Regions from separate parts of the Citricoccus sp. NPDC079358 genome, predicted to be linked through region 1. Evidence: riboswitches for the same ligand, from Rfam matches in the RefSeq annotation. Region 1 holds a riboswitch; each other region holds the start of a gene.
The links. A riboswitch is a leader RNA that binds a small molecule or an ion and turns the genes downstream of it on or off. The one in region 1 is predicted to bind thiamine pyrophosphate.
Positions count from the first base shown of each region.

Region 2: another riboswitch for thiamine pyrophosphate. It lies ahead of AB0333_RS10660 (ECF transporter S component); the one in region 1 lies ahead of AB0333_RS07535 (thiamine phosphate synthase).
Region 3: another riboswitch for thiamine pyrophosphate. It lies ahead of AB0333_RS09675 (3-oxoacyl-ACP reductase); the one in region 1 lies ahead of AB0333_RS07535 (thiamine phosphate synthase).

Region 1 covers NZ_JBFBLI010000004.1:271,529-274,794, forward strand. The annotation lists gene AB0333_RS07525 (DUF5067 domain-containing protein) at 1-671, shown strand, start outside; gene AB0333_RS07530 (hypothetical protein) at 702-845, opposite strand; gene AB0333_RS07535 (thiamine phosphate synthase) at 1,011-1,685, opposite strand; TPP riboswitch at 1,694-1,787, opposite strand; gene AB0333_RS07540 (type II CAAX endopeptidase family protein) at 1,953-2,855, shown strand; gene thiM (hydroxyethylthiazole kinase) at 2,859-3,266, opposite strand, start outside.
Region 2 covers NZ_JBFBLI010000007.1:121,328-124,593, forward strand. The annotation lists gene AB0333_RS10645 (monovalent cation/H+ antiporter complex subunit F) at 1-56, shown strand, start outside; gene mnhG (monovalent cation/H(+) antiporter subunit G) at 49-489, shown strand; gene AB0333_RS10655 (DUF4235 domain-containing protein) at 589-900, opposite strand; TPP riboswitch at 972-1,075, shown strand; gene AB0333_RS10660 (ECF transporter S component) at 1,167-1,892, shown strand; gene AB0333_RS10665 (ABC transporter ATP-binding protein) at 1,896-3,266, shown strand, end outside.
Region 3 covers NZ_JBFBLI010000006.1:166,880-170,145, forward strand. The annotation lists gene AB0333_RS09665 (thiamine phosphate synthase) at 1-234, shown strand, start outside; gene AB0333_RS09670 (NtaA/DmoA family FMN-dependent monooxygenase) at 305-1,219, opposite strand; gene AB0333_RS09675 (3-oxoacyl-ACP reductase) at 1,233-1,997, opposite strand; TPP riboswitch at 2,044-2,147, opposite strand; gene AB0333_RS09680 (zinc-dependent alcohol dehydrogenase) at 2,401-3,266, shown strand, end outside.

The DNA of each region.
Region 1 (3,266 bases):
GCAACGCCAGCATCCAGTCGGCGACCATCGTCGATGACACCATCACGGTCTACTGGATCAACGACGGCGAGAAGGCGCTCTACTGGGCCGGCACTGCCGAACTCCCCGAAGGAGCCGAGGGATCATTCACCTTCGACTCCGAGAACGACACCAGCAAGACCGACACGGCGCTGCTCGCTTCAAGTGACAACACGAAGACGTTCACGTTCGAAGACGAGACCCTCAGCTACGAGGTCAGCGCCCTGGGCGAGACCTGGACCGCCGAGCTGCAGCAGACCAGTTCGACGCCGGCCGCCGCACCCGCCGCGGAGGAGTCGTCCACCAGCGATGTCGCCGTGACCATCGGGGGCGCGTCGTTCTCGGAGGACTATGAGGGTGCCCCAGTCATCGTGGTGGACTTCGAGTTCACCAACGGCTCGGAGGAGACCGCCAACTTCATGACGTCCACCCAACCGCAGGCTTTCCAGGGCGGCGTCGAGCTGGACTCCTACGCCTACGTTGAGGACATTGACTCCAGCGCCACGATGACAGACCTCAAGCCGGGCGCCTCGATCTCCGTCCAGGTGCCGTTCACGCTCCGCGACGAATCGCCCGTGATGGTCGAGGTCAGCGAACTGTTCAGCCTGGACGGTGCCCTCCTCGACTCGCAGGAGTTCGACGTCACGCAGTGACGCAGGGCGGGGTTCGGTCTGTGCCGAAGCTCAGGCCCTCCCGAACCCCGCCAGCACCTCCCGCACCACCGCACCCGGATCCGTTGCCTCCATCAGCGCCCGCACCAGCGCGACGCCGGTCACGCCGATCCCAGCCAGCGCGGCGGCATCTGCGGGGGCATCCGCGGAGGTCACGTCCCGGCTTCCGGCCGGTGGACGGCGGCCTGACCTCCTCAAGCGTTCAGCCAAACGTGTCATTGACCTGTCGACCTGATTCCCGCGGGTTCTTGTCGCGAAGATTCCCCGTGATCATGATTTTTCGCCGTGATCATCACGGGGATATTTCACGATCACCGGGAATTACGGGAAGCGCGAGGGAAGAGCGCCGAACCCCGCCAGCACCTCCCGCACCACCGCACCCGGATCCTCCGCCTCCATCACCGCCCGCACCAGAGCGACGCCGGCCACGCCAGTCCCAGCCAGTGCGGCGGCATCGGCGCAGGTCACGTCCCCGATCGCCACGATCGGCAGGGCGGTGGACGCCACCAGTTCCGGGTAGCCGTCCACGCCGAGGGGTTCCCGGCCGGACTCCTTGGTCGGGGTCCGCCGAAAGGGCCCGGCACCGATGTAGTCGAGCAGATCGCGCTGGGCCTCGGCGGCACGCACCAGCCCCAGGGTCCCGGTGGTCAGCCCGATGATTGCCTCCGGTCCCAGCAGGGCGCGGGCGTCGGCCACGGGCAGGTCGTCCTGTCCCAGGTGCACCCCGTGCACCGCGGCTCCCCGCAACCGCGCGGCCCACGCGACATCCGGCCGGTCGTCCACCAGCACGCGGGTGGCCGGGTTGGCTACCCGTACGGCCTCCGCCACGGCGAGGACCAGGTCCAGCAGATTCGCGGCCGAGGTCTCCTTGGCCCGCACCTGCACGACGCCGGCCCCGGCGGCCGCCGCTGCCGCCGCCACGTCCACGGTGCGCCGGCCGGTCCCGGAGGTGACCAGGTAGCAGCGCAGGTCGAGAGCATCTTGGGGTGCACTCATGGGGCCAGAAGAAGTCACGCGGACATCCCTTCGCTAGGTCGAACTAGATCAGGTTCCACGGGTGTGATCTCAGCGCCGGACGGCGCACCCCGTGTCCAGGAGTCAGTGTAGGGCAGGCACTACACGCCCTCTCTTGCAGGACCGCAGCCCCGGCCGAGTCACTCCGCAGAGCTACCGGACGTGCCCCCTCCGGGGTGACGATCCGCGGGTCTGTTCTCCGTAGCGTGCATTTCGCCCGGCAACAACGCCGGCGACAAAGGAGCACCCATGCAACCCGCACCCGCACCCCTGAGCAAGCCGGAGACCTCGTCGGTCCAGAAGTCCCCGTTCTGGTCCCGCCCGTCAGTGCGCGCGAGCACCATGGTGGTCGCTTTCGCGGCCCTGATGATCATCACCAATTCCGCCGCGTCCGCGCTCGGCAGCCCGGCCGCCGCGCTGCTGATCGGTCCGGTTCTCGGTGTTCTCGTGCTGTGGCTCTACTCCGTCGCCGTGCGCCGCATCGAGCAGCGTCCCGTCATCGAGCTCGCCCGGCCCACCGCTGCGAAACGGCTGCTCCTCGGCACGCTCGGCGGCCTCACCCTGGCCTGCGTCTCCATCGGCCTCATCGCCGCGTTCGGCGGATACCAGATCATCGGCTGGGGAACACTCGCTGGAGCTCTCACCATCGTCGGCATGATGTTCGCCGTGGCCGTCGCCGAGGAGGTCCTCTTCCGCGGGGTGATCTTCCGCCTCGTCCAGCAGCGCTGGGGCACCTGGATGGCCCTCGCGGCGTCCGCGCTCCTGTTCGGCCTCGTCCACCTCGTCAACCCTGGCGCCACCCTCTGGGGAGCCCTCACGCTCGCCGTCGAGGCAGGCCTCATGCTCGGCGCCGCCTATGTGGCCACCGGCTCGTTGTGGCTGCCCATCGGCCTCCACCTCGGATGGAACATCACCACGGTCGCGATCTTCGGCACCATCGGCTCCGGGGGCGACGCTCGCGAGGCCCTCGTGGAGGCAGTGACGCCCGGGCCCGTCTGGCTCACCGGCGGCAGCTTCGGACCTGAAGCCAGCCTCATCTCCGTGGCGGTCTGCTCCATCGCCACGGTGCTCCTGCTGATCTCCGCTCACCGCAACGGCCGGATCACCCGCCCTCAGAAGCCCACCAGCACCTCGCGCACGGCAGCCGCCTGATCGTCAGCTTCCCTCGGCGCCCACGGCATCGAGCGCATCGAGCAGCTCCATCCGGAAACTCCCCGGCCCGGCGGCCCGCTCGGCGGCGAGCTCCCCGGCCACGTTCATCCACACCGTGGCGGCCAGCGCGGCCTCGAAGCCGTCCTCGGCCACCACCGAGCACGCCGCGGTCAACGCCCCGAGCAGGCACCCCGTGCCGGTGACCCGGGTGAGCTGGGAGGTGCCGCGCGCCACCAGGGTGCTGCGGCCGGCGTCGAGCACCAAGTCTGTTGCCCCCGAGACGGCGACCACTCCCCCGGTCCTGCGCACCACCTCGCGGGCCGCGTCCTCGGCGGCCGCGGGCGCCGAGACCGAGTCCGCCCCGCGCCCGCCCGTTCCGGCGCCCACCAGCGCCAGCACCTCGGAGGCGTT
Region 2 (3,266 bases), on a different contig from region 1:
TGACGCTGTCCCGGTTCGTGGCCGAGGCCAGGAAGGAGCCCAGTGAACGTGCCTGACCTGGACTGGATCCAGATCTCCGACGGCATCGCCGCCGTGCTGTTGGTCCTCGGTGCCCTGATGTCCACCGTGGCCGGGATCGGCCTGTTCCGGTTCCCGGACCAGCTCTCCCGCATGCACGCCGGCACGAAGCCCCAGGTGCTCGGGCTGCTGCTGATGCTGATGGCCCTGGCCTTCGCCTGGCGGGCGTGGGTGTGGGTGCCGATACTGGTGCTGGCGTGGGTGCTGCAGATGCTCACCGCGCCGGTCTCCGCCCACCTCGTGGGCCGGGCGGGCTACCGCACCAAGCACCTCAAGCCGGAATTCCACTACGTGGACGAACTCGCGGACGTGGTCGCCCGTCAGGACGACGCGGGCAAGCCAGCCGCCACGGCCCACGACCAGCGGACCGTCCCGAAGGACGACCCGACCGACCAGCAGGGCCGCGACTGAACCCGCCCCGCTGGGCCGGCTGAGTCCGGGCATCTCTCGCTTGGCGCGACCGTCGCCGCCGGTGAGCTGAACCGGTCCGAGTCCGGCCGGCGTCGGACCTCAGACCTCGGCGGTTCCGGCCTTGCTCTTCGAGCGGGACTGGATGGCCTTCACGGCGGAGTTCGCGCCGCGCTTGGATGAGACGCGGATGATGGCGGAGATGCCCGCGGAGATGGTGGCGAAGGTGATGGCGCTCCACATGTTGGCCTCGGTGTCGTCCAGGTCCTTCGGAGCGTCATGGCCGGTGATCTTCCTCCAGGCGAACTCCACGACCTTGGTGCCGATGATGCCACCGCCGATGGTGATTCCGGTGGCGATGAGCTTTTCCACGAGGGTGTTCACGGGTTCCTCCAGGACGTTGACGGTGGTCATTGCGCGTTCAGAGTCAGCCTAACGGTTCACCGGCCCAGACGCGCCCCGGGTGGACTATGATGGACGGACACTGTGAACGACAGGGGAGCACCTTCGGGTGCTGAGAGTGCGCTCAGCGCAGACCCTCGAACCTGCTCCGGCTAGCACCGGCGAAGGAAGTCGAGTTCTCTGATGGAACGTCAGGAACCGTCCGGCAGCATCCGCGTGCGGGTGTCCGTGGCGTACCGTTCCGTCCCCCTCCTTGCATCCTTGAGGAGGAACACCACATGGTCTCTATGAAGACCGGCAACACCCCGCACCACTCCGGCTCCACCCCCGGGCCCGACGCCGGCCACGCGCCGTCCGCAGGCACCGGAACCGGAACCGGAACTACCGGCGCCGGGCAGGCGTCCCGCAGCGCCCCGAACCGGCGCTCCTGGCGGGTGGTGGACATCGTCGTGGCCGCCGTCATCGCGGTGGCCTCCGGCGTCATCTTCTGGGCGTGGAACCTGGCCTATGCCGGACTGAGCCCCGCCTTCGCGGCCTTCCCGCCGTCCTCCGCCCTGGTGGCCGGGATGTGGCTCTTCCCGGCCGTGCTCGGCGGGCTCATCATCCGCAGGCCCGGTGCCGCGCTGTTCACCGAACTGGTCGCAGCGACCGTCTCCGCGTTGCTCGGCTCCCAGTTCGGCCTGACCGTGCTGGCCTCCGGCGTGATCCAGGGCCTCGGCGCCGAACTGATCCTGCTGGCCTTCCTCTACCGCCGCTTCACGCTGCCGGTAGCCCTGCTCGCCGGCCTGCTCACCGGCCTCTTCGGCGGCATCAATGACGCGTTCATCTTCAACTGGTTCCCCGAGTACACGCTGGACTGGAAGCTGATCTACGTGGGACTGGTGGGCGTGTCCGGGGTGGTGATCGCCGGCCTGCTGTCCTGGCTGGCCACGCGCGGGCTCGCGGCCACGGGCGCCCTGTCCGCCCTGGCCTCCCGCCGTGCCCACCAGGAGCCGGTGGCCTGAGCGGTGCCGGGAGCACGCATCACCGCGGCGGGCTGGGGCTGGCGCCACGCCGGCCGGCCGGTTCCCGCCGTCGCGGGGCTGGACCTGGAGGTGCCGGCCGGGCAGAAGGTCCTGCTGGCCGGGCCCTCCGGCGCCGGCAAATCCACCCTGCTCTACGCCCTCGCCGGGGTGCTGGACCCCGCGGACGAGTCCGAGGAGACCGGGTCCCTGCAGGTGGACGGCGCCGTGTCCCGCCAGCTGCGCGGCCACGCCGGGCTGGTGCAGCAGGACCCCGAGACGCAGGTGATCCTGTCCCGCGTCGGCGATGATGCCGCGTTCGGCGCCGAGAACCTGCAGGTGCCCAGGGAGCAGATCTGGGGCCGCGTCCGGGACGCCCTGGACGCCGTGGGACTGGGCGAAGACCAGGGCATCTGCTTGACCCGGGACACCTCGCGACTCTCCGGCGGGCAGAAACAGCGCCTCGCCCTGGCCGGGATCCTGGCGATGCGCCCGCCGTTGATCCTCTTGGACGAGCCGACCGCCAACCTGGATCCGACCGGGGTGCTGGAGGTCCGCGACGCCGTGCTCGCCGTGGTCGAGCGGAGCGGGGCGACGCTGCTCGTCGTCGAGCACCGGTTGGCGATCTGGGCCGACCATGTAGACCGCATGCTCGTCCTGGAGCCCGGCGGCGGGATCAGCCACGACGGCTCCCCGGGCGAACTCCTGGCCCCGGGCCGCGTCCGGGACGAGCTGGCCGCGGCGGGCGTCTGGGTGCCCGGCCGCGTTCCGGCACCGATGACCCCCACCTCCACGTCCGCACACAGCCCGACGGCGGCCCCCTCCGGGACACTGTTGACCGCCCGTGGCCTGGCCGTCTCCCGGGAACCCGTGACACCTGGATGGCGCCGGCGCTTCGGCCCGACCCCGACGCCGGTCCAGGCGGACCTGGACCTGGAGCTGGGGGCCGGCGAGGCCGTCGTCGTGACCGGGGCCAACGGCAGCGGGAAGTCCACGCTGCTGCTGACCCTGGCCGGCCTGATCCCCTCCCACGCGGGCACGCTGACGGCGGGCGCCGCGCTCAAGGGGGAGCGGGCCGGCCACCTGCCGGACGACCCGTACCGGTGGAAGGCCGCTGACCTGGTCAGCCGGATCGGCACCGTCTTCCAGGAGCCCGAGCACCAGTTCGTCGCCACCACCGTGCGGGACGAGTTGCTGTTCGGGCCCCGCCATGCCCGCGACCCCGAGAGCGGGCAACGGCTGTTCACCGATGAGGAGGCCGCCCAGCGGGCGGACGGTCTGCTGACGGCGCTGAACCTGGAATCGCTGGCCGAGGTCAACCCGTTCACGCTCTCCGGCGGGGAGAAGCGGCGGCTGTCCGTGGCCACGGTGTTGGCG
Region 3 (3,266 bases), on a different contig from region 1:
ACCAAGCCCGGCCGTCCCGCCACCGGCCGGGGTTTTGTCCGGGATGTTTCCGGGCTCATGGCGGGATCGGCGGCGGCGGGCACCCCGTGGTTCGCCATCGGTGGCATCGACGTCGACCGGCTGCCCGAGGTCCTCAATGCCGGGGCGAGCCGCATCGTCGTCGTCCGCGCCATCACCAAGGCCCCCGATCCCGGCGTCGCGGCCCGGCAACTGCGCGGACTGATCCGCGACTGAGCCCTGGACGACGTGGTCGACGAAGTCGTCCAGGTCGTTCGGTAGCCACGGTGGCATGAGGTTGAACCCGTCAGCGGCACCGCAACGGAACCACTCCTCGATCTGGTCGGCGATGTGCTCGGGGGTGCCGACCATGGTGCAGTGCCCTCCGCCGGCCGCGAGACGGCCCAGCAGCTGCCGCACCGTGGGCGCCTCGACCTCCACGATCCGCAGGATCGTCGCGTAGCGGCCCTGTGGACCGCTGAACCGCTCGAGCGGGGCAGTTCGGGGACCGGGGCGTCCAGTTGCCAACCGGTGCAGTCCTGCCCGATGAAGGTGCCAGCTGGGCCAGGGGCTGCTTCGCGGGCAGCAGTGCGTCCGCCCGGGACTGCTTCGCCACGGCCTCCGCCTCCGTGGAGCCGACATAGGTCGCGAGTCCGGGCATCACCGCCACCGATGCTGGGTCCCGTCCGGCTGAGCCGATGCGCTTCTTCAGGTCCGCATAGTCACTCTGGGCGGCGGACAGGTCGTAGGCGACGGCATAGATGCCTTCGGCGTACCGGGCGGCCAGTTCGCGCCCCGGCCCGGAGGCTCCGGCATGGAACAGCACCGGGCGGCCCTGGGATGATCGCGGCACGGTCAGTGGGCCCGACACCCGGAAGTGCTCCCCGGCGTGGTCGATCGGCCGGACCAGGGCTGGGTCTGCGTACATGCCATCTGGTTCCTGGACCAGTGCCTCATCGTCCCAGGAGTCCCACAGCCGTAGCGCCACCTCGATGAACTCGGCGGCCCGCTCGTACCGCTGGCCGTGGCCGGGTAGCGCCTCCATTCCGTGATTGCGGGCCTCGGCGTCGAACATGGACGTGACCACGTTCCAGCCCACCCGGCCGCCGCTGATGTGATCCAGTGACGCCAGCATCCGGGCCGCGAGGAACGGCTCGGAGAACGTGGTCGAGACGGTGCTGACCAGCCCCACGTGCGACGTGGCGCGGGCCATGGCCGTCATGCCGGTCCTCCACTCAATCCATGACCAGTCCGCCGTCGACCACCAGGTTCTGCCCGGTGACCGACCGGCCCCAGGGGCAGGCGAAGAACAGGACGGTGTCGGCGAACTCCTCCGGGGTGATGACCCGACCCAGGGGCGTGCCGGCGGCGATCGCCTCGAAGACCTCCTCGGGAGTGGCCGCGCTGGCGTCAGTGGTGCGTAACAGTCCCCCGGAGACCATGTTCACCGTGATGCCGTGCCGTCCCAGGTCCTTGGCCGTCGTGCGGGTGAGCGACAGCAGGGCCGCCTTCGCCGCTGTGTAGTCGTGGTAGGGCACCACGGGGTTCTGGAACAGGTTGGTGCCGACGTTGATGATCCGCCCGAAGCCCTTCTCCCGCAGGTACGGAAGGGCCGCCTGGATCGTGTTGAGCGCCCCCCGGACGCTGCCGGCGAACTGAGCGGCGAAGTCCTCCCAACCGATCTCCGTCACCCCCGGGCGGGCGTCGCCGTTGAAAGAGAAACCCATCAACGCACTGTTCACCACGGTCGTGACCGGGGCCCCGAAGTGCTCCCGTCCCGTAGCCAGCAAGGCGGCTACTTGCCCCGGGTCGGTGACATCGGCGGGCAGGGCCACGGCCCGGTCCGAACCGAACCGGGAGGCCAGCTCCTCAGCGGCCTGCCGGCTGGTGTGGTAGTTGACGAGAACCCGCGCCCCCTGACCGGCGAAGGCCTCGACGATGCTGCGGCCCAGGCCGCGACCCCCTCCGGTCACCAGGACAATCTGCTCTGCGATCTGCACGGACGCTCCTCAAGGCCGAGGCGAAGGAGCGCAGGCCCGGAGACAACGCCAACCGGGCGGACATCCCTTCGCCAGTACGAACTGGATCAGGTTCAACGGGTCTCATCTCAGCTGGTCGCCAGGTGGGCACCAGCACCCCGTGTCACTGGCCCCGAGCATAGCCGACCCCTTCTCAGCGGTAGGTCGTGGTGTCAGATCAGGAGCACATCACACCAGGGGCCAAGCCAGCGCGCAACATGTTCGCGATCACCCGCGCCAGACAGGTCGAGAGAACCACGAACTGACGAAAACTGCCGGACCCACACACCGTTTATCGGGCAGTCCCAGTAGTAGGGTCGGTTCGACCGAATAGATCAGCAGGCTGCCGTTCCCGGTGGGGCGGCGGCCCTGAGAAGGAGGACGTATGAAGGCTTTGACATGGCAGGGGAAGCGTTCGGTGAGCGTCGAGGAGGTTCCGGATCCCCGCATCCAGCAACCCACGGACGCGATCGTGCGGATCACCTCGACCGCCATCTGCGGGTCGGACCTTCACTTGTACGAGGTGCTCACCCCGTTCATGGACAAGGGCGACATCATCGGCCACGAGCCCATGGGGATCGTGGAGGAGGTCGGCTCCGCCGTCACCCAGATCAAGGCCGGGGACCGCGTGGTGATTCCCTTCAACGTCTCCTGCGGCCACTGCTTCATGTGCAAGCAAGGCTTGCAGTCGCAGTGCGAGACGACCCAGGTCCGGGAGTACAACAGCGGTGCAGTCTTCCTGGGCTATTCCCGCCTCTACGGCTCGGTGCCCGGTGGGCAGGCCGAGTACCTGCGCGTCCCGCACGCGGACTACGGGCCCATCAAGGTCCCGAACACCGGTGAGGACGAGCGCTACCTGTACCTCTCCGACGTGGTACCCACCGCCTGGCAGGCCGTGCAGTACGCCGCGCCCCCGCAGGGCGGCTCTCTGGCCGTGCTGGGCCTGGGCCCGATCGGCCAGATGTCCGCCCGGATCGGCCGCCACCTGGGCTACCGGGTACTTGCGGTGGACCCGGTCGCCGAGCGGCGGGCCATGGCCGAGCGCCACGGCATCGAGACCTTGGACTCCTCCGGCGAGGTGGCCGAGCAGCTGAAGGACCTCACCGACGGCCGCGGCCCGGACTCCATGGTGGACGCGGTCGGGATGGAGGCCCACGGCTCTCCCGTGGCCGGGGTAGCCCACCAGGCCGTAGGGCTGCTGCCGTCCCCGCTGGGCCGCAAGGCGATGGAGACGGCCGGGGTGGACAAGCT